DNA from 2 places in the Arthrobacter glacialis genome. Region 1 is predicted to be linked to the other one. Evidence: predicted binding sites of a transcription regulator. Region 1 holds the regulator's gene; the other holds the start of a gene.

What was found. The regulator Rex, encoded in region 1, represses fermentation and respiration genes when NADH is low (regulators of the CRP and FNR family bind a similar motif). The targets are predictions, from matches to a motif close to CTTGTGAANNNNTTCACAAG.
Region 2: CVS28_RS09915 (glyceraldehyde-3-phosphate dehydrogenase) is a predicted target of Rex. The motif match lies at 4,289-4,308, and genes of this name have one in related genera.

What each region holds. Positions count from the first base shown of each region.
Region 1 covers NZ_PPXB01000001.1:206,557-217,893, reverse strand. Annotated here, with positions in the region: gene CVS28_RS00955 (histidine phosphatase family protein) at 1-243, opposite strand, end outside; gene CVS28_RS00950 (YceI family protein) at 415-972, shown strand; gene CVS28_RS19555 (hypothetical protein) at 1,082-1,882, shown strand; gene CVS28_RS00940 (hypothetical protein) at 2,028-2,738, shown strand; gene CVS28_RS00935 (redox-sensing transcriptional repressor Rex) at 2,867-3,565, opposite strand; gene CVS28_RS00930 (glutaredoxin family protein) at 3,746-4,048, opposite strand; gene CVS28_RS00925 (HAD family hydrolase) at 4,210-5,022, shown strand; gene CVS28_RS00920 (30S ribosomal protein bS22) at 5,103-5,201, opposite strand; gene CVS28_RS00915 (helix-turn-helix domain-containing protein) at 5,314-5,550, opposite strand; gene CVS28_RS00910 (3-deoxy-7-phosphoheptulonate synthase) at 5,704-6,831, opposite strand; gene CVS28_RS00905 (acetylxylan esterase) at 7,030-8,040, opposite strand; gene CVS28_RS20335 (rhamnogalacturonan lyase family protein) at 8,264-11,337, opposite strand, start outside.
Region 2 covers NZ_PPXB01000006.1:284,806-296,142, forward strand. Annotated here, with positions in the region: gene CVS28_RS09900 (peptide chain release factor 3) at 1-930, shown strand, start outside; gene CVS28_RS09905 (HNH endonuclease family protein) at 943-1,746, opposite strand; RNA gene rnpB (RNase P RNA component class A) at 2,156-2,535, opposite strand; gene CVS28_RS09915 (glyceraldehyde-3-phosphate dehydrogenase) at 2,718-4,208, opposite strand; gene CVS28_RS09920 (YaaA family protein) at 4,449-5,213, shown strand; gene CVS28_RS09925 (zinc ribbon domain-containing protein) at 5,313-6,050, opposite strand; gene CVS28_RS09930 (Nif3-like dinuclear metal center hexameric protein) at 6,099-7,115, opposite strand; gene msrA (peptide-methionine (S)-S-oxide reductase MsrA) at 7,190-7,714, shown strand; gene cysK (cysteine synthase A) at 7,815-8,750, shown strand; gene epsC (serine O-acetyltransferase EpsC) at 8,896-9,483, shown strand; gene gndA (NADP-dependent phosphogluconate dehydrogenase) at 9,639-11,090, opposite strand; gene CVS28_RS09955 (L-idonate 5-dehydrogenase) at 11,229-11,337, opposite strand, start outside.

The DNA of each region.
Region 1 (11,337 bases):
GATCTCCAGGCCCAGTGCAGCAGCCGTGGGCTGCGCCGTTTCCTGCGCCCGGGTCAGCGGTGAGGCCACCAGGTAAACGGGGGCTGCGCCGTCGGCCGCCTGGGCCGCAAAATGCTCGGCGACCATGTCAGCCATGGCCCGGCCACGCTCCGAAAGATGAAATTCGGGAAGCCGGCCGTAGAGCACGCCATCGGGGTTGAAAACCTCGCCGTGGCGCAAAAGATGAACAGTTACTCGGGACATGTTTCCCAGTTTCTCAAAGTTAGTTGGTTAGGGGTTAATCCGTTGCCGCTAAAGTTTTTTTGGAACACGGGAATATTAGATACAAACGCATGCTTATACCTATCGATGGGCAACCACTGCGGATGTCCGAAGCGCAACTTTCAACGCAAAACTTTCCCCAAGGAGATCCACATGTCAGTAACCACCATTGAATCCACCGGCCTCGCACAGGGCATCTGGAACCTCGACACCTCACACAGCACCGTGGGCTTCGTAGTCCGCCACGCAGGCATCTCCAAGGTTCGCGGCCAGTTCACCGACGTTGAAGGCGCACTGACGCTCGGCGAAACCCTCGCCGAGTCCTCAGTGACCGCCACCATCCAGGCAGCCAGCTTCAGCTCAGGCGACGCCGGCCGCGACGGCCACGTCAAGAGCGCCGACTTCTTCGACGTCGAGACGTTCCCCACCCTCTCCTTCGTTTCCTCCAGCGTTTCAGGTGACGCCGAGGACTTCGAGCTGACCGGCGAGCTGACCATCCGCGGCATCTCCAAGACCGTCACCTTCAAGGGCGAGTTCAACGGCGTTGCTGTTGACCCGTTCGGCCTGACCCGCGCAGGCTTCGAAGCCAAGACCGTCATCAGCCGCAAGGAATTCGGCCTGACCTGGAACGCAGCCCTGGAAGCTGGCGGCGTATTGGTCTCCGATAAGGTCACCATCACCTTGGACGTTGCCTTCGTCAAGGCTGCATAACCTTCAACACCCGTAATACGAATGCCGGTTCGCCACTGTGGCGGGCCGGCATTCGTGCTACCACTTAGTACACCTATACAAGTGCTTGGGCCAGGACTAGGGTACTGCTATGAGTACACCGAATGAGTTTGAAGGTACCGAGCACTCAGGCTCGCAACCGTCTCCTGCCGGTTCCCAGCCTGATCCCAACACTGCCGCCCCCGGTCATCAGGCACCCGGGCCACAGACGCCGCCACCGGGGTACCAAACACCCGGCCCGCAGGCACCCCCTCCGGCCGGATCCATGCCGCCTCCGGGATATCAACAGCCCGGCTACCACGCTCCGCCGCCCGGCTATCAGCAGCCCGGGTATCAATCTCCGCCGCCCGGCTATCAGCAGCCCGCTCCCCGACCGGCCGGAGACTCCAAGTTTGAAATGCCAAAAGACACTCCCCATTCAATGAATGACGTCATGCCGGTGGGCGGCTTTGGCGGGATCTTCAAGATGGACGGTCTGCCGCAGCTACTGAAGATCTCCTACATCATCTGGCTGGTCTCGGCAGGCCTGTGGCTGCTGGGCACGTTCTTCTTGCTGATCGGTTCATTGTTCGCTTTGGGCGCCAGGGACAATTCCATCTTCGGCATCACCGTCCCGGGCAGTGGAGCCGAGATCCGTGCGCAGGGCGTCAAGGGAATCGTTGTTGCCATCATTTCCCTAGTTCTTATAGCTGCCATAATCATTTGCGCCATGAAGCTCAAGGAAGGCATGCAGTGGGCCCGGATGGCGTTGTCGGTCATCGCCTTCCTGAGCATCGTTCTGCTGTTCTTCGGCGCTGGCGGTGGCCTGCTCGGCATTGTGGCCGCTGTGTTGATGTGGCTACCAGAATCAACGGCCTGGCTTAACTCCCGGGCCAGGGGAGTCACGCCTTAGCAAGCCTTAGCAACAAGAAGTAGTGAGCAAAGACAGAGGTCGCGTAGGGTTTAGAGCAAACCCCACCGCGGCCTTTCTCTTTGCCTGGCCAGCTTCCTGGCACAAGTGTTCAGCCCGCCGCGGCAAAACTGAAAGAGCAGCTGCCATGACCACACCCGGTGAAGAATCCCAAGAGCACCCCACTCCCCGCCCGGGAAGCTATGGGGAAATAGCCCCCGGTGTCCCCCGCTATGGCCAGTACGCCCCTGCCGGATGGGAACCGCCGCAGGACGTCAAGGACGCCCAGGCAGCACTCTCCTCGTCAGCGGCACTGCCCCAGGCGTCCCAATACCCCGGATTTCAGGGTGGCCCCGCCGCCAACACTGGTGGTGGCTCCGTTGACCCGCAGTCAGCCTTGGTGCCTCCTGCCCGTGTCATTCTGGCGGTCCGCTTGATCATGACCGCCGGCATCCTGCAGGCGGCATCCGTGGTGGCGCTGCTGCTGGTGCTGCTGGTACCGGCAGTCAAGGAAAGCGTCATGGAAACTCTCCGGGCATCCATGTCGGATTACCCGGCCTTGACGGAGGCCTATGCGGACCCGGCCATCGTCAACGCAGCCTTGTTCATGGCGTTCGTAATCAGCATTGCCATGACGGTGGTTTATTTTTGGCTGGCCATCAAAATTCGACGCGGTGCCACGTGGGCCCGGACCACAGCCCTTGTGCTGGCGTGCTTTTCGCTGCTGATGCTGGGGCAGCTGAATCCCCTCAGCTTCGTCCAGATTGGGCTGGGATTGGTAGCTGTGGTTTTCCTGCACCGCTCCCCCGCCAAGGAGTTCTTCCTGGCTCACAAGGCCCGCAAGGGTGCCAACCTGTAATCTTCTCCCACGCCTGCCCGGCCTCGTGGCCTCGTGAACGGGGAGTAGTTGTTGATGTTTGGGTAAAACATCAACAACTACTCCCCGTTCACGAGGCAAAAAGGGCTGTGCGCAAACGTTGCCCCCGACTAAGTGCCCGGGCTGTCCTGCTCCAAGGTCGGGTCCTGCAGGCGCTGGGCGTGGTAGGCCAGGATCTGCAGCTCAGTGGCCATGTCCACTTTGCGCAGGTTCACGTTGTCCGGGACACTCAGGGCCACGGGTGCAAAGCTGAGAATGCTGTGGACACCAGCCGCCACCACCCTGTCGCACACGGATTGTGCCACCGCGGCAGGAAGCGCCAGGACCACCATGTTGGCCCGGGTGCCTGCCAAAACTGATTCAAGATGCGCCACGTCGCTGACCCGCAGCCAACCGATCTCGTTCCCCACCAGCAATTGATCAGCATCGAGCAACGCCACAACATCAAATCCGCGCGATTCGAACCCGGCATACCGGGCAAGGGCCCTGCCCAGGTTACCGGCACCAACTATGGCCACCCGCCACTCGTGGGTCAGACCGAGTGCCTGGGCGATCTGCCGGCTCAAATTCGCAACCTCATAGCCAACACCGCGTGTGCCGTAGGAACCCAAGTGGGAGAGGTCCTTGCGGACATTTGCTGAGCCCACTCCGGCGGATTCGGCCAGGGCTTCAGAGGAGACGTTCTCCACTCCGTCAGCAAGCAGGGCATTGAGTGTGCGCAAGTACAAGGTCAGGCGGGACACCGTGGCGGGGGGCAGCTGCCGGGCCTGTTCGGCCGGCTGGTCACCCGGGGTCTGCACTGGGATCAAGAAAACACTCCACATTCTCAAACTAGGCCGCCCCAGGTGAGGAACAGGTGTCCGCAAGATCCGCCGTTGGCCTTAGACCGTTTAAACTACTGTATGACCTGTCCTTGGTCCTCACCAAAAGCCGCGCCTTGACCCGGCAGACAACAACAGGGGCAGCGGACGGCCTCGCGTTGCACCGTTCTAGGCGTCCGCCATAGCCCGCTCCAGGATGGTGCGGAGGCGGACGGGGTCGATCTGCCAAAAATCACGCTGAATTCCGTCCACCAGGACAACAGGAATTTCCTCACCATAACGGGCCGTGAGCGCGGCATCGCCGTCAAGGCTGAGCTCAGACCAGTCCAGACCCAGCCCACCAGCCACCTGGGTGAGCACCTCGCGGGCGTCGTCACACAGGTGGCAGCCCTCCTTGGTCACCAGCTCCAGCCGCGGAACACGGCGGGTGGGAGTGGTTTGATTTTTTGCGGTGTCGGGAGCAGAATCCATGCCTACAACGGTACTCGTCTGGACGGGTTCGCACAGCTGGCACGCGATTTGCCAGCCAGCTGCGTGCCTCCGCTGCCGAGAAATGAAAGTTTCACCACAGTTAAGCCCCACTTCAAGTGGCGTGAGCGGCATAGACGGGCTGGATTGACTAGACTCGATCCATGCCCGACGTGATTACCAACAGTGCCGAGGCCACCTCGACCACTGCGCACCACCAGGGCGAGGCAGCTTTCTTTGATGTGGACAACACCCTGATGAAGGGTGCCAGCTTGTTCCATGTGGCCCGCAAGATGTATCAAAAGCGCGCCTTCACCCTCGGTGACGCTGCCGGCTTCGGTTGGAAGCAAACCAAATTCATCCTGCGCGGCGAAAACATGAACGACGTTCATTCGGTTCAGGATTCTGCACAAAAACTCGCTGCCGGCATCAGCGCCGAATTTGTGCGCCAGCTGGGTGAAGAGGTCTTTGACGAAATGATCGTCTCCAAGATCTGGCCCGGCACCAAGGCCCTCACACAAGAACACCTGAAATCCGGCCGGCAAGTTTGGCTGGTGACAGCCACCCCAGTGGAGGTTGCCGGCGTTATTGCCGCGCGCCTGAACCTGACCGGTGCCCTAGGCACCGTGGCAGAAATTGAAGACGGCGTGTACACAGGACGCCTGGTGGGCGAGATCCTGCACGGTCCTGCCAAGGGACGGGCTGTTCGTGAACTGGCCGAACGCGAAGGTTTGGACCTCGCCCGGTGCTGGGCCTACAGCGACTCTTATAACGACATTCCCCTGCTCACCGCTGTGGGAAACCCGGTGGCCATCAACCCCGACGCAAAACTGCGCAAACATGCCCGTGACAACAACTGGCCCATCTACGACTACCGCTCCGGGCGTCGCGCAGCAACACTGGGACTGAAGGCAGCCACCGGAGTAGGCGCTGTCTACGGTCTGTGGAAGGGCATCTCGATCGTCCGCCGCCGCTGAGTCGTCAGCGCCGCCGTCGGACATGAAAAAAGCACCCGTCCACCGAAAGGTGAACGGGTGCTTTCGCAAAAAAAGAAGATTTACTTCTTGTTACGACGCTGGTGACGCGTCTTGCGAAGCTGCTTACGGTGCTTCTTCTTGGACATCCGCTTGCGGCGCTTCTTAACTACTGAACCCATGAAAGTTCCTCACAAACTGCATAGAAGGCCCCAAATGAGGCCCAAACGATTAGGTCGACCGATCGCAGGAATCGGTCAAAGCCGAAAATGGATCTTTCCTAGACTACCGTGCCTAACCGGTCTGCGCCGAACCGGAAGTTCCAGCAGTCCCTGTGCCATCCACCACCGCACCCTTGAGGAACGCCTCAACCGCGTTCTGCGGCACCCTGTATGACCTGCCAAAGCGGACAGCCGGGAGCTCTCCGGCGTGCACCATTCGGTACACGGTCATGTTTGACACGCGCATAAGAGCGGCAACTTCTTGAACCGTCAAGAAGTGCACATCGGAGAAATTCTGATCCTGTGTCATGACCGTACCTCGATGTTCGCTGGCAAAAGACTCTTCAAGCGTCCGACTCACAGCGCCTTCTGCCTCTAGCGCTAACTCTAGGGGCAGAAGGGGCCACTGTGATAGGTGTTCAGTGCATCTTTGCCAAGTGCATCTTTGCCAAGCGCGCGGACGTTAGGCAGCGCTTGCGCTGTTGTTGCGGCGCGCCCGTGAGCTGCGTGCAAGGTTGGCCAGCACATCGGCGCTGACATCCCAGTCCATGCAGGCGTCGGTGACACTCTGGCCGTAGTTCAGCTCAGCGGTTCCGGCGGCAACCTGCTCAACATTGAGGTTTTGGGCCCCGCCCATCAGGAAACTCTCCAGCATGACCCCGGCAATGTTGTGTGCGGAGGCGTCGTCTACTTCCAGCTGAGCACCAATTTCCAAGGCCACCTCGGCCTGGCGGTGGTGGCTCTTGCCGGAGTTGGCGTGGCTGGCATCAACAATGAGTCGCGGATTAATGCCGGCGCCGCAGGCCTGCGCGGCGGCGTCAGCCACGTCCCCCGCACGGTAGTTGGGGCCCTTGCGCCCGCCGCGCAGAATCACGTGGGTGTCCTGGTTGCCTTCGGTGCTGACCAGGGACGCGCGGCCGTTGCCGTCAATGCCCAGGAATGACTGGGGCGCACTGGCAGCGTTGCAGGCATCGAGCGAGACTTGGAGGTCGCCGTCGGTCCCATTCTTGAACCCGATGGGCATGGACAGTCCGGAGCTGAGCTGGCGGTGGATCTGGCTCTCGGTGGTCCGCGCGCCGATGGCACCCCAGGAAATCAGGTCGGCCGTGTACTGCGGGCTGATCGGCTCAAGGAACTCGGTGCCCGTGGGCAGTCCCAGCTGGGCCACCTTCAGCAGGAAGTCGCGCGCCAACTCCAAGCCCTTGGCGACGTCGTGGCTGCCATCCAGCATCGGATCGTTGATCAGACCCTTCCAACCCACGGTGGTGCGCGGCTTCTCGAAGTAGGCACGCATCACGATCAGCAGGTCTTCCTCGTGCTCCTTGGCCGTGGCAGCGAGCCGGCGGGCGTATTCCAACCCTGCCTTGGGATCATGAATGGAGCACGGGCCCACAATGACCAGCAGCCTGTCATCCACGCCGTCCATGATGGCCCGCACCTGGTCACGGCCGCGTTCGACGACGTTGCTTGCGTGGGCGTCCAGCGGAAGCGCAGCTTCAAGCTCGGTGGGGGACGGCAGCGCCGTGAAGCGGCTGACGCGCAGATTGGCGGTGGATTGGTGGGCCGGTTCGGTGGCTGCTGTGATGCTCATGAGGGGTTCCTTTGCTGCGGGCTGGCAGCGGACCCCTCTTCGGAGCCCGCCTGGAAATGGCGAAGGACAGAGAATGAATTCTCTGTCCTGTTGGCTCTGAAGGTGATTGGATGCGTGTCAGTTAGACGCGGGCCCCTCCAGAGCCAACGAAAAATACGCATACCAACGGTTTGTCATGCCCAAACCATACGCCGACATTTAGCCGGCCAGCAAATCGGCCACGTAATGCAGCTGCCGGAGCCAGTGGTGCTCCTGCCCGCCTTCATGGTTGTTGAAGCGGTAGTACGCCATTTCTTTGGCCGGTGGCTGGGCCGCTGAGCTGCCGTAGCCGTTGTAGGAGCCAAACACGGTTGTAGGCGGGCACACGTCATCCTGGCCGGCGCAGGAGTACAGCGCGGGGACGCTGGTGCGCGCGGCGAAGTGCACTCCGTCGAAATAGTTCAGCACTTCCAGGAACGGTTCATAGTCAGTGCGGTGGCGCTTGAGGAAGGCGGCGATTTCCGGGTAGGGGCCACGCACAGCAACGTCGATGGAGCGCGGGAAGTCCTGCAGGAAGGGGACGTCGGGCATGAGCGCCACGACGCCGTCGAGCCTGCCCGCGGCCAAACCAGCTGCCGCTATGGCCAGCCCACCGCCCTGGCTGACGCCGGTGAGGATGACTGTGGATTCATCCACTTCCTCATGGGATTGGGCTGCCTCAATGGCACGGAAGGCATCCACGTAGAGGCGGCGGTAGTAGTAGTCCTCACGGGAGCTGATGCCACGCGTCATCAAACCAGGGTGTGCCACCTCGCCCGCGGAGGGGTGCGGATCCGGGGTGTCGCCGAGCAGGCCGCCATAGCCCTGGCCGCGGCTGTCCATGATGAAGTGCGCGTACCCGGCTTGGGCCCAGGAGGTGTCCTGCTGGACCAGTCCGCGACCACCGGAGTAGCCAATGTATTGGACCACCACGGGCAGTTTCTGGCCCGTGGTGCGGTTGGCGGGCAGGTGCAGCCATCCTTTGATGGGGGCGCCGTCGAAGCCGGCAAAGGTGGCGTCAAAGCTGTCGATGACGCTCAGCATGTTCTCCACTGGCGTGAAGTTGGCTTTCAGCGGGAATTCGCGAGCTTCGGCAATGGTGTTGTCCCAGAAGCTGTCAAAGTCTTCGGGCGCAGTGAGTGCTGCGGAGAAAGTGCGAAGCTTCTCGAGGGGCAAATCGAACTGTGGCATGGCTCAGGTTCCGTTCCAGTCAGGGCCCGGCACAGGATCCGGACAAACACTTTGCTAGAGACATCCTACGTCCTATGCGTTGTCTTCGCCTGTGTTTTGGGTGCATTAATGCGCTTCAGCGCCACGACTGCGCTTGAGCGGCTTGTTGGCGGTTGGGAAACCGCCAACAAGCCGCTCAAGCGCAGTTATGCGAGGTAAGACTGTTCATTCATGGTTTGCATACCTAGCCGTGGGATCGCCGACGGCGCATGAGCAGCGCACCAACTAGGAGCACAACCACACCAACGGCCAGCATGGGCAAGAGGCCGCTGGCACCAGTGGCTGAAAGTTCACTGCCACTGCTGGAACCAGCTGCCGCACTGTTCGTTGCGGCGCCACTTGCCGTCGGCGGATCAACAGTGGACGTTGGTGCCGTGGCTGGCCCCGTTGGCAGCTCAGTTGGAGGCTGCGACGGTTCCGGATTCACAGGTGCCCCCGGCGCTGGCTCACTTCCGGTGTAGGCGATGCTGGGCGCCTTGGGCGCCGTCATCCCAACACCCAGGAAGTAGGAGGTGTGCGGTGGCTGGTTGTAGGCGGTGTTTTGCCATGCCACCCCCAACCGGTAGACGGGGTCCGACTGCAAGGTCCGCAGGCGGTGATCCGTCAGATCAACGGTGGTGGCGATCCGCAATGCCGAGGAATCATCCAGGCGCGTAACAATTTCCTCGCGCCAGTCACCGAACAGATCCGCCTGAAGTGATGGGCTTCCCTTGGTGTCATTGTTTGTCAGGGTTCCCGCAGCGCGGTAGATCTCCTTGCTGGTGTTTGTTGTCCAGTCCCACTTGGAAATGGTGGGCACTCCAGTTCGGCTTGCGTCCGTCCACTCGTGGTCAGTGATCTCGCGCAGCAGGTCACCGTCCCACCAGGTGAGAAAGTTTGCGGCCGGAATGCTTGTTCCGATCAGTGCACCATCGGCTGCGTGCAGTTCACCCACTGGTGAATTCCATGCGGCAGTCCCGCCAATCGCCCATGCTTCGGCGCCTTGCTGAGTTGGATCAATGTCTGCTGCCGCTCCGCGCCCGGTGTCCTTGGTGGCCGGGATTGACCAGAGGACTTCGCCGGTGGCTGCGTCGCGGAACGTGGCGCCAATACCGTGCTTGGACGGCGCCTCCTCATGAACGGCGAACACCTCCATGCCTGGCCGTGACGGATCCAGATCCGAGACGTGGATGGCATCGCCGTGCCCCAACTTGGTGTTGTACAGGACCGATCCGTTGTCATCGATGGTCATGGAGCCAAAGACAATCTCGTCTTTCTGGTCACCATCAACATCGGCGACGGAGAACTGGTGGTTTCCTTGGCCACGGTATTCATCACCAGCGCTGTTGGAGTCAAAGGTCCACCGCTTGCTCAGGGTTGTGCCGTCAAAATCGTAGGCGGCAACGACTGTGCGGGTGTAGTAGCCGCGGCTGAAGATCACACTGGGGTGTTCGCCGTCGAGGTAGGCCACCCCTGCGAGGAAACGGTCCACTCGATTGCCATAGGCGTCACCCCAGGCACCAACGTCGCCGCGTTCAGGTGTGTAGTCGATGGTGTCAATCGCGGCGCCTGTTGCCCCGTTGAACACTGTCACGTATTCGGGACCAGAAAGAATGTAGCCGGAGGAATTCCTGTAGTCTGCCCGCGGATCACCAATCACCGTGCCAGCACCGTCCACTGTTCCATCGGCCGTCTTGAGGGTAACCTCGGCCTTGCCATCACCGTTGAGGTCGTAGACCTGGAACTGTGTGTAGTGGGCTCCAGCGCGGATGTTCTTGCCCAGATCTATCCGCCACAATCGCGTCCCGTCCAACTTGTATGCGTCAACGTACACAATGCCCGTATAGCCGGCCTGCGAATTGTCCTTGGAGAGGGTGGGATCCCACTTCAAGATGATCTCGTAGCTGCCATCGCCATCGACGTCGCCAATGGATGCATCGGAGGCGCGGTAACTGTACGGCTGCCCGTCCTTGGTGTAGTCATCGGCCGGCTTTTGCAGTGGAACATCCAATGTTTGGGCGTCCCACACAGTGAAGCTTTCAGTAGCCCACAGCTCGGCACCATTGAGGACGGTTGAGATCCTGTAGCGGGCCTTGGATGTTCCGTCGGCGTCGAGCAGGTTGGTGCTTCCCGTAACAGGGGCGTCGGTGATCTTCACGCCATCACGGTAAACATTGAAGGCGATGGAATCCGGGTCAAGGCCCAGCATGCGCCACCCCAGGTAGACACCCTTTTCGGTGTCAACGGCGACCGGGGCCCTGTCCAACCGCTCGGCCTGCCGCACCAACGTGGTCACAGCGCCGGAAGTGACTGTCTCAGATTGGTCCGAGACACCGCCTCCATTGACTGAGGCAACCGCGTACTTGTAGGCAATGGTGGTCAACACTGAGTTGTCGGTGTATTCCGGCGTGCCTGCCCGGCCCACCAGCTTGAAGTCGCCAAAACTGCCATCAGCCTTCGCATCAGCCCTGAATACTTGGTAGAAAAGTGCATTCTGGACAGGCTTCCACGCCAGCGTCAGGTCATTCTTGTTGACTTTGCCCAGTGTGGGTTTTCCCGGCACGGCAGCTTTTGCTACCGACGGATCAACAGTTGTCACGGAGATCTTGTTCGATGCCACTGACTCACTGCCGGAAAGATCCAACGCCGCGACGTAGTAGCTGTACTCGAGCCCGATCTCTGCTTTGGTGTCAGTAAAGGAAGCTGTTGTGGTGTCACCCAGGGCCTCCGCCTTGTCCGCCGTGGCGGACTTTCGGTACACCCTGTAGTTGGCAGCATCTGTGCCCACCCAGGACAAACGAACTGTTGCAGATCCGGTTTCGATGCTGACGCCGTCGGCCTTCAAAGAGGTGGGGGCCAGCAGCAGAGGCGTAATCTCAATGCCGTTGAGCCGCGATGAGTCCCCGCCCATGACCAAGTTCAGTTGACCGTCGAGGACCTGGACGGGCTGGCTGATCTTTGCCGATACCGAACCCTTGCCCGCATTGGAAGCACCGAAGTCCTTCCCTTCCAGCAGGACAGTCGATTTTGAGCTGCCAATCCAGTCACCGTTGTACGTCTTGACGGCGTAACTGCCGTTGGGAACGTCCACCACAAACTGGTGCGTTGCCGCGGGCAGGAGGAAGTCCCGCTCCACATTGTTCGGTGCCGGGTCGAAGTTGCTGCCCCTGTCCCGCCCGCCCAAACCGGCAAGGTCAAGGAACCCCCAGCCAATTTCCTTGGTGTACAGGGACTTTTCGTTGACTTCGGTGTATCCGGGCATCAGCGGATTCCCGGCAA
Region 2 (11,337 bases), on a different contig from region 1:
GACGCCTGGGACGACTCCATTGAGGAAGCAAGCCTGGTGGTCGACACCGACGCACCGCTGGATTTGGAGGCGTTCTACGCAGGCAAGGCCACTCCCCTGCTGTTCTCCTCTGCCGCGCTGAACTTTGGTGTGAAGCAGATCTTGGACACCCTGGTGGATTTTGCCCCGCCAGCGTCACCGCGCCCCGATGTGAGCGGCGAGACCCGCCCCGTGGAAGCACCGTTCTCGGGCTTTGTGTTCAAGGTTCAGGCCGGCATGAACCAGGCGCACCGCGACCACGTGGCCTTTATCCGCGTATGCTCCGGCATGTTTGAGCGCGGCATGGTTGTCACCCAAACCCGCACCGGCAAGTCCTTTGCCACCAAGTACGCACAGCAGGTCTTTGGCCGCGACCGTGAAGTCATTGACACAGCCTTCCCTGGCGATGTTGTTGGCCTGGTCAACGCCTCCACCCTGCGCGTGGGCGACACCTTGTTCGTTGAGGAGCCGGTGGAATACCCGGCTATTCCGCTGTTCGCCCCCGAGCACTTCCAGGTGGCACGCTCCAAGGACCCCAGCAAGTACAAGCAATTCCGCCGCGGCATTGAGCAGCTGGAGCACGAAGGCGTCATCCAGGTGCTCCGATCAGACCTGCGCGGAGACCAGGCACCCGTGCTGGCGGCCGTGGGCCCCATGCAGTTTGAGGTTGTTGAGGACCGCATGCACCACGACTTCAACGCCCCCATGCGCTTGGAGCGCCTCCCCTACACCCTGGCCAGGCTCACGACGCCGGACGCCGCAGCCACGCTGAGCACTGTCCACGGCGCCGAGGTGCTGGAGCGCAGTGATGGTGAATTCCTGGCCCTGTTCAACGACATTTGGGCTATGCGCCGGGTCGAAAAGAACTACCCGGAACTGCCCTTGACCGAGATCGGCACCAAGCGCGAGTAGCGCCTGCCTGCGCTAGTTGAGGTAGCCACTGGCCAGTGCCGCTTGCGTCGGGCAGCGGCCCAGAACGTTTTCCATGGCTCCTTTCTCGGCCGGAGTCACCCAGAGCTGGTAGGCGGCCTTGACCGATATTTGCCGGGCCACATAGTGGCAACGGATTTTTTTTGACGGCGGCAGCCAGCTGGCGGCATCGGCGTCGCTCTTGTCCTGGTTGGCCTCCCCGTCCACTGCCAAGAGGTTCAGCGGATCATTGGCCAGGCTCTGCCGTTGCAGCGGCGTCAGGGCTGCGGCTCCCGTTTGCCAGGCGTTACTCAGGGCCACCACATGATCAATTTGGACAGCCTCGCTGGTGTCCTTGCCGCGTTGGAATTGCACGGTCGTGCCGGTGTACGGCTCCTTCAGCGTGCCTGATGCCACAAGACACGGCGATCCGGCAATGAATTGCACTGCCTGCAGATCACGGCGCAGGACGTCGTTGCGGGTGTCGCAGCCGTTGGCGTCAGCATCCAGCCACGCTTCACCAAAAGCACTGCGCTGATAATCATTGCGTGGCGCTTTGCCTTTGACCTGAAGGGTTTCCAGGACGGCCAAAGCCGTTGCTGGCGTCAAAACCACTATGGGCTGGCCCAATGCGGGCGACGGCGTGCTGACAGCAGGCGCTGGACCGGCATCCGGTGTGAACGGCCAATGACCCGCGCTGTGCAACCAGCCAACCAAAACCACCAACACCACCACAGCCAACAGGACAGCTGCCCGCACGGGCGCCCGCTGCGCCTTATCTGTGCGCCGCTGAGTGAACTCTTGTGCATGCCGTGCCATGGGACATCCTCACCAACTGACCCGCCCCAGCATGAACCCCGTCCCTCCGTGTTCGGCGAAACCTGGACAGCGGCGTCTTGGCAGCCGGAGCGTTATAGTGCCGGTAACTCGGTCACTTTAAGTTTAGAAGGTTGCCCGGGATGGTGGAGCCGGTTATCCACAGACCTCTTATCCTTGGCAGACAACCCGTTCACAATGGCCACGGCCAACCATCTTTCAAGAGATTCCGCGTCTACTGACCGTAGCTGCGAGATGCATGGTTGCACACGGGTTTTTGTGCCTGCGGTCAGCACAAAATTCGTATAAAGCTGCCCACTACCGTTTTCGCGGCCGACCCGCCAAGCCCCGGAGCGGAGACAAAAAAGGCGTGCCCGCCCCGTACAAAAACAGGGAAAACACGCCATGAAGTTGGATAGGGCAGCCGATACGCCGGGTTTTGTCATCCGCCGCAGTTACCCGCGGCGGAGAGGCAACCATCCATCTACGAACGCCGTTGCCGACGCCCTCTAGCAGCCTACCCAGACACTCGGGCGAACAGCCCTCAAACATGCCCTGTCTGGCCTTGCTCCGGGTGGGGTTTACCTAGCTTCCCTAGTCACCTAGGGAACTGGTGGTCTCTTACACCACCGTTTCACCCTTACCTGCTCCAGCCGTTGCCGTGCAGGCGGTCTATTCTCTGTGGCACTGTCCTGCGGGTTACCCCGAGTGGGCGTTACCCACCACCCTGTTCTGTGGAGCCCGGACGTTCCTCGAGCCACTTGCGTGACGCGCGGTTGCCCAGCTGCCCTATCCAGTGGTCAAGTCTACAGGGCGAGGGGCCACAAACGAGCGCAGCGAGTTTGGGGTGCCCTGTGGACGCTAGCTGCTTGGGCGCCCTGCGGGGAACGCACCCACGGTGGGCCGGCATGCAAAAGGCGGGTCCGGCGTCGAACGTGAATGTTCGACGCCGGACCCGCCTTGAGTGCGAAACGCTAGACCAGAGCTGCTGCCTGCGGGGCAGCGGCGTCGAGTGCTGGGAAGGCGCGCGGGTGAACCCCGGCCATTTCCTCCATGACGCGGACCACCTGGCAGCTGTAGCCGAATTCGTTGTCGTACCAGACATACAGCACCAAATGCTTGTCGTTGCTGATCGTGGCCAGGCCGTCCACAATGCCGGCGCGGCGGGAGCCAACAAAGTCGCTGGAGACCACTTCGGGCGAGTCGATGAAGTCGATCTGCTTGCGCAGGCCCGAATTCAGCGACATGTCGCGCAGGTACGTGTTGACCTCATCCTTGGTGGTGCCGTTTTCCAACGTCAGGTTCAGGATAGCCATGGACACGTTCGGGGTGGGAACGCGGATGGAGTTGCCGGACAGCTTGCCCTCAAGCTCGGGCAGGGCCTTGGCCACGGCCTTCGCGGCGCCCGTTTCGGTCAGCACCATGTTCAAGGCGGCCGAGCGCCCGCGCCGGTCACCCTTGTGGAAGTTGTCCGTCAGGTTCTGGTCATTGGTGAAGGAGTGCACCGTCTCCACATGGCCGTGGACAATGCCGTACTTGTCGTTGAGGACCTTCAACACGGGGGTGATGGCGTTGGTGGTGCAGGAGGCGGCCGTGACTATCGTGTCGTGGTCGGTGATGGTGCCGTGGTTGATGCCGTGCACAATGTTCTTCAGCGTGCCCTTGCCCGGGGCCGTCAGCAGGACCTTGGCCACGCCGCGGCTCTGCAGGTGCTGGGACAGGCCCTCCTCGTCGCGCCAGCGGCCCGTGTTGTCCACCACCAGTGCGTCGTGAATGCCGTACGCCGTGTAGTCGATGGTGGCGGGGCTGTCCGAATAGATGACCTGGATGGATGTGCCGTTGGCCAGGATGATGTTTTTGTCTTGGTCAACGGTGATGGTGCCGTTAAACGGGCCATGCACGGAGTCGCGGCGGAGCAGGCTGGCGCGTTTGGTGAGATCGGCGTCGCCGCCCTTGCGCACCACGATGGCACGCAAGCGCAGGCCGTGGCCGCCGCCGGAGTGTTCAATGAGGATCCGGGCCAGCAGGCGGCCAATGCGGCCGAAACCGTAGAGAACCACGTCAGTGCTGGTGCGCTCGTCGGCGCCAAAGCGATTTACGACGTCGGCCAGTTCAGCGCGCAGGAACGTCTCAAGGTCGCCCTCGTCCGAGGCCTTGAAGTTTGAAAGGAGCCGGGCCAGGTCAAGTGAGGCGGCTCCCAATTGCAAGGTGCCAAGCACCTGGAGCAGCGGCAGGGTTTCTTCCACGGGAAGTTCCACGTCGTCAACCTGGCGGGCAAAGCGGTGGGCCTTGAGCAGGCTGATGACGGACTGGTTGATCAGTGACCGGCCATGGATGCTGGTGAGAACATTGTTGTCCCGGTAGAGCCTGCCGATGAGCGGAATCATTGCTTCCGCCATGGACTCACGCCCAATCCAGGAATCCAAGATTGTGTCGCAGTTGTTTGTCACGAGTTGTTGCACCACGTAAGTACCCTCTTCTAGCTCAAAACACCCTTGGTTCAAGCCAAAACCAGTGTGACAGCGCGCCGAGGCTACGCGCGAGTTCAGTGATTCAATTCACTAGACCGGTCTACGCCCACACCCGCCGCCGCCTCGCGAACGGGCAGTAGTTGCTGATGTTTGCGCCCAACATCAACAACTGCTCCCCGTTCACCTGGCGCACGGTGTGGAATGTGAGCGCAGAACCGGCCGCTAAGCTCAAGTGTGCTCATTTTGCTTCCCCCTTCCGAAGGTAAGACCCCCGCCGATGCAGGAACTCCTGTGGATCTGGCCGAACTCAGTTTCCCCGAGCTGACACCAGCAAGGACTGAGGTGGCGCTGGCGTTGGCTGCCGTCTCCGAACAGCACGACGCGCTGAGCCAGCTGGGCGTCGGGGCAACGTTGGCCCACGAGGTGCACCGCAATACCAGGTTGGTCCAGGAGCCGGCAGCCCCGGCCCACACCATTTACTCGGGAGTGCTCTTTGATGCCCTGGGGTACGGCAGCATGACGGCAGGACAAAAGAAGAAAGCCGACTCCACAGTGATGGTCATTTCAGGTCTTTGGGGTGCCGTGCGCTTTGGCGACAGTATCCCGGCCTACCGACTGTCGATGTCTGTTGGGCTGCCAGGTCTGGGCAAGTTGGCCAGCTACTGGAAGCCAAAGCTGGCCCAAGCACTCAATGCTCACGCCGAGGGGCACCTGCTGGTGGACTGCCGCTCCAGCAGCTACGCGGCAGCGTGGGCGCCGGACGCGGCATGCACAGTGGCCATCAACGTTTTCACCGAACGCGACGGCACCCGCAAGGTGGTTTCGCATTTTGCCAAGCACACGCGAGGGGAATTGGCGCGGCACCTGATCACCCGCCGCGGCAATGCCCCGGAAACGCCGGCGCAGCTGGCCAAGGCGGCCGGCGAAAAATGGGCCGTGGAGTTGGTTGCCGGCACGGCCCGCAAGGCACACGCGCTGAACATCATTCTGACTGGCTGACAACTCGCTCCAAACGCAACTGGCCCGCAGTAGTGGTTGAAAATTCGCGAAAATCGCGGCTTTTTCGACCACTACTGCGGGCCAGTTGAAATTAAGGCCTTAGCCCCACTCCTCCGAGCGGACCAGGATGGCACCGGAATCAGGGCAGAACACAATCGTGTCCGGTGCGGCCTTCTTGATCTCCACCAAGTCCCCGGCACTGAGGTGCATGCCTGATCCTTCCGATTTTCCGTGGAACAACCGAGCGGCACCCACCCCATATTTGGCCAGGGAACGCTCGTAGATGGCCAGCAGTTCAGGGGCAAAGGTGGCGGTCAATTCGGCACGTTCAGCCAAGGTGGCATCGCGCTCCATTTTCAGGGCACCGAGTTTGCTGCGTAGTTCATCAACTACTTCATCAAGCACCGACTGCATCTGCTTCACCAGGGCAAGTTGTGCGCCTTGGCGTGCCGTTGCTTCCTCGAACGCCTCCATGATCTCCAGCTCGGTGTCTTCGAGCTCGCCGCGGCGCTTGTTCAGCGACACCAGCTCACTCTGAAGGGCCATGAGATCCTTGGACAGGCCCGTGCCGCTGTTGAGTTTGGCGTCGTCGCGCTCAATGCGCGCCACCACGGCTGCCACGTCATCTTCAGCCTTTGTCAGTGCCCGCTGGGCATCGCTGACGGCCGTGTCCAGGACCACCAGATCACTCTTGGCCACGGTGAGGCCTGAGTGAAGATCAGGAAGCCTGGGGTCTTCCTTCAAGGCCTTGGCTTGAACATCTAGAGCCCGTAATTTGCCATCCAGTACTTGGATATCCAGCAATCGCATCTGCTCTGCCGGTGCTGCCTTAGCCATGTAATTCCTCCTGCTACATCAAGTGGGTGGTGCAATCCTTATGACAGCCTAGTTCCCGGGCGTCAGTATGAAGTCCCATGGGTCCGTGTTGGTTTGGCTGACAACCAATTCGGCTTCAAAACCTTGGTCTGCAAGCACGTTGCCCAACGCCTTGGCCGCCGCCGGCAGCCAGAGCCACTCGCTGGCAAAGTGTGAGAGATCAATCAGATATGGTTTGCCGTCCACCCGGGCCTCACGGGCTTCCGACGCCGGATGGTGGCGTAAGTCTGCCGTGACAAAAACGTCGGCGTCGCTGGAACGCACGGCATCAAACAAGCTGTCCCCGGACCCGCCACACACGGCCACCTTGCGGACCAGGGCATCCCTGTCCCCCGCAACCCGGACGCCGCCAGCCACGGCTGGCAAGGTGAGGAACACTCGGCCGGCCAAATCGCCCAGTTTTTCAGCACCAGGCAGCAGGCCCACCCGGCCGATGCCCTCTTCGACCAAGCCATGGGCTGCGGGCATCAGCGGCTGGACCTCACTGAGTCCCAGGACATCGGCCAAAACATCTGAAACACCTCCTACGGCGCTGTCGCCGTTGGTGTGCACTGTCAGCAGGGCGCAGCCGCCTTCGATCAACCGGTGGATGGCCCGCCCCTTGCCGGACGTTGCGGCTACTGAATTAACGCCTTTCAGCAACAAGGGGTGGTGGGTGATGAGCAGTTGGGCACCCCACTCGAGGGCCTCATCAATAACTTCCAGGGTGGGGTCCACGGCAAACATGATCCGGTCCACTTCGGCTTCGGGCCGGCCCACCACCAGGCCAACACGGTCCCAGTCTTCGGCAAGCGATTCAGGCCAGAGCTCTTCCACCGCCAGCAAAACATCGGCAAGCACGGGTGTTTCCAAACCCTCAGCAGTGCCGGGCTCAAGAAGCTCCGTGTCAGGTTCCGTGTCAGCGATCTCCACGCCCTCAGTGGATTCGCCCGGGGATTCCTGGCGTTCCGCGTCTTCGCGTCCTGCGTCTGCGTCTTCCGCGTCTGGAACAACGTGGGGCTTGGGAAAAGTTGGTTCCATGCTCATGCTTCTACTTTACTGGCGTGCAGCCCCTGCGCGGCGCGGGAATGGACGCGGCGCTGGATGACTTATAAATAGACATGAAGACTTTTGTATTAGGTGGCGGTTGTTTCTGGTGCTTGGACGCCGTATATCAGATGACCAGGGGGGTTGAATCGGTGGTGTCCGGATACACCGGCGGCGCGGTGCCCAACCCCAGCTATGATCAGGTCTGTTCGGGCATGACTGGACATGCTGAGGTAGTGTCGGTGACGTTCGATGAGGATGTCATCCCCGCTGACATCATCTTGGACATGTTCTTCACCCAGCACGATCCCACCACATTGAACAGGCAGGGATACGACACCGGAACCCAGTACAGGTCCGCCATGTTTTACACCGATGCCGAGGATGAGGCCGCCTTCCGGGATGCCATTGTGCGCAACCAGCCCAATTGGCGCCACCCCATAGTGACCGAGGTGACTCCTCTGGGCCAGGTGTACCAGGCCACTGCCGACCACCAGAATTTTTACGCACAGCGTCCCGAAGTGGGATATTGCCGGGTTATTATCGACCCCAAGATTGCAAAAGTAAGAAAACATTACGCCCAGTGGCTCACGGCCTAGGAACCGGCAGAACCGCTGGTTACGCTGTGAATTAGCACCCATCCACGCGCGCATTTGGATCAACTGAGCTCGTGACGACTTCTTGAGAGTAGGACCTTACATGGCACGGATTTATGACAACGTCACGCAGCTTGTGGGCGGCACCCCCCTGGTTCGACTGAACCGCCTGACGGCGGGTTTGAATGCCACTGTGGCAGTCAAGCTCGAGTTCTACAACCCTGCCAACAGCGTCAAGGACCGGATCGGTGTTGCCATTATTGACGCCGCCGAAGCGTCCGGGGAGCTCAAGCCCGGCGGCACCATTGTGGAAGGCACCTCCGGCAACACGGGAATCGCCTTGGCCATGGTGGGCGCTGCCCGCGGCTACAAGGTCATCCTGACCATGCCGGAGACCATGTCGACCGAACGCCGGGTCATGCTGCGCGCTTATGGTGCTGACATTGTCCTGACCCCGGGCTCCGAAGGCATGCGCGGCGCCGTGGAGAAGGCCAAGGAAATTGTGGCCAGCACGGAGAACTCCATCTGGGCCCAGCAGTTCGCCAACCCCGCCAACTCGGCCATCCACTTCGCCACCACTGGCGAGGAAATCTGGGACGACACCGACGGCGCAGTGGACATCTTGGTTGCCGGCGTAGGCACCGGCGGTACCATCACCGGTGCCGGCCAGCTCCTGAAGAAGCGCAACCCCAATGTGAAGGTTGTTGCTGTGGAGCCGATTGATTCGGCCATCCTCAATGGCGGCACACCCGGACCGCACAAGATTCAGGGCCTCGGCGCGAACTTCATCCCCGAGGTGCTCGATCAGGACATCTACGACGAGGTTCTGGACGCCACCTTGGAAGATTCCGTGGCCACGGCACGCGCCCTGGGCAACCAGGAAGGCATCCTGGGCGGCATCTCAGCCGGCGCCGCCGTGTGGGCAGCCCTGGAGCTGGCCAAGCGTGAAGAGAACGCCGGCAAGCTCATTGTTGCCGTGGTTCCCGACTTCGGTGAGCGCTACATTTCCACGGTTTTGTACGACGATATCCGGGGCTAATCCCCACACCAGGGCCCGCACAGCACAGATTGTTCCCGCATCATTGACGCCGCAGCGTCGATGATGCGGGTCTTCTGGTCTGTGGGCCCGACCGCATTGCGAACTCCGCCGAAGAAGAACGACGGCGACCAACTGAAAGAAGTCTGTGGGATTTATCGGCAGAATACGTGAAGACCTAGAGTCGGCCCGGTCACATGACCCCGCCGCTCGTGGTTCCATGGAGAATTTTTTTGTCTACTCCGGCCTGCACGCCATTTGGATGCACCGGCTGACACATAAGATGTGGGCCAACCCAGGGCTGCGCTTCCCCGCCCGGGTGCTGTCGCAGCTGACGCGTTTTGCCACGGGCATTGAGATTCATCCCGGTGCCACCATTGGCAAACGATTCTTCATCGACCACGGCATGGGCGTTGTTATTGGCGAGACCGCCGAAATCGGTGACGACGTGATGATTTACCACGGTGTCACCCTCGGCGGACGTTCACTGGCCAAAACCAAGCGCCACCCCACCATCGGCAACCGGGTCACCATTGGCGCCGGGGCAAAGGTCCTGGGCCCGATCCACATTGGTGACGATTCCGCTGTGGGGGCCAACGCCGTCGTTGTTAAGGACGCGCCAGCCAATTCCATCCTCACCGGCATCCCGGCGATCGTTCGGCACAGGGATGCCAAAAAGGAAATGGCTCCCGCAGTGGACCCGGCCGAATACATTGACCCGGCCATGTGGATCTAGCCGGATCCAGTAAATAGTCTTAAAGTTCGACGGCGGCCGGTGACTTCCTTGGGGAAGTCACCGGCCGCCGTCGAACTTTAAGAAACTATGACGCAGTTGGTGCTAAAAACAGAGACGTTTTTAGCACCAACTGCGTCATAGTCGGGCCGGGGAGGCTAGTGCGTGTCTACTGCACTGATCTCGGACTTGTCGCCACTCCACTGGGTGTGGAAGGTTCCTTCAGCGTCAACACGGCTGTAGGTGTGGGCACCGAAGAGGTCGCGCAGGCCCTGGGTCAATGCGGCGGGCAGGCGCTTGCGGCGCAGGCCGTCGTAGTAGGCCAGTGAGGAGGAGAACACCGGGACGGGTATGCCCAGCTGCACGGCTGTGGAGACAACGCGGCGCCAGGCCGGAAGCACCTCAGCAATTTCGGCTGCGAAGGCCGGGGCGAACAGCAGGTTCGCCGGCTTGTCCTCGGCAGCGTAGGCCTTGGTGATGTCCTTGAGGAGCTCGGCACGGATGATGCAGCCGCCACGCCACAGCGAGGCAATCTCATCCAGCTTCAGGTCCCAGTTGTACTCGCCAGCAGCGGATGTGAGCATGTCGATGCCCTGTGCGTAACTGATGAGCTTGGAGGCGTAGAGCGCCTGGCGAACGTCTTCAACGAAGTCGGCGCCGAGTTCAACAGCAACCTCGTGGCCGGCCAAAACTTCCTGGCCGATGGCACGCTGGTCACGCTGCGAGGAGAGTCCGCGAGCGAACACGGACTCGGCGATGGCGGAGATGGGCGAACCCAGATCCAGGCCGGACTGGACAGTCCAGCGGCCCGTGCCCTTCTGGCCTGCGGAGTCAACAATGACGTCAACCAGCGGCTTGCCGGTCTTAGCGTCAACGTGGCCCAGCACTTCGGCCGTGATCTCGATCAGGAAGGAGGCCAGCTGGCCTTCGTTCCACTTGCCGAAGATTTCAGCCTGCTCAACCGGCTCGATGCCAGCGGCGCTGCGCAACAGGTCGAAAGCTTCACCGATAACCTGCATGTCGGCATATTCGATGCCGTTGTGAACCATCTTGACGAAGTGGCCGGCGCCATCGGTGCCGATCCAAGCGCAGCAGGGCTGGCCATCAACCTTGGCGGAAATCTTTTCCAGCAGCGGGCCAAGTGCATCGTAAGATTCCTTGGAGCCACCGGGCATGATGGACGGGCCCAAGAGAGCGCCTTCCTCACCACCGGATACACCAACGCCCACAAAGTGGAGATTCTTCTCGGCCAGGGCAGCTTCGCGGCGGCGGGTGTCCTGGTAGTGCGAGTTGCCGCCGTCGATGATGATGTCGCCCTCTTCCATGAGAGGCACGAGTGCATCGATCACGGAGTCAACGGGGCCGCCGGCCTTGACCATGATGAGCACGCGGCGGGGCTTCTCCAAGGACTCGACCAGCTCGGCCAGGGTCTCGGTGCGGACAAAATTGCCCTCGTCGCCGTGGGCGGCAAGCAGCGCGTCGGTCTTTTCCACCGAGCGGTTGTGCAAGGCAACGGTGTAACCGTTGCGGGCCAAGTTGCGGGCCAGGTTGGCGCCCATGACGGCCAGTCCGGTCACGCCGATCTGTGCGGAGCCGATTTGTGCAGACATACTACCTCCAGAATGAAATGAACAGTTTCCTACAGCTTATCGGGGATGGCGCCGGTTCCCCAGCCGGTTCCATGATTTGGATACGCAATGTGACATATTGGGTAAGCCATCGTGGCAACCGGATGCCACATGGTCAACTCAAGCCCCGAAGTTGAGCAAAACTTTGCCCGACATGGCCGAGTTCTTTGCCATCTCAAATGCCTCCAGACCATCAAGAAGTGCGTATTCGTGCGTGATGACGGGATCC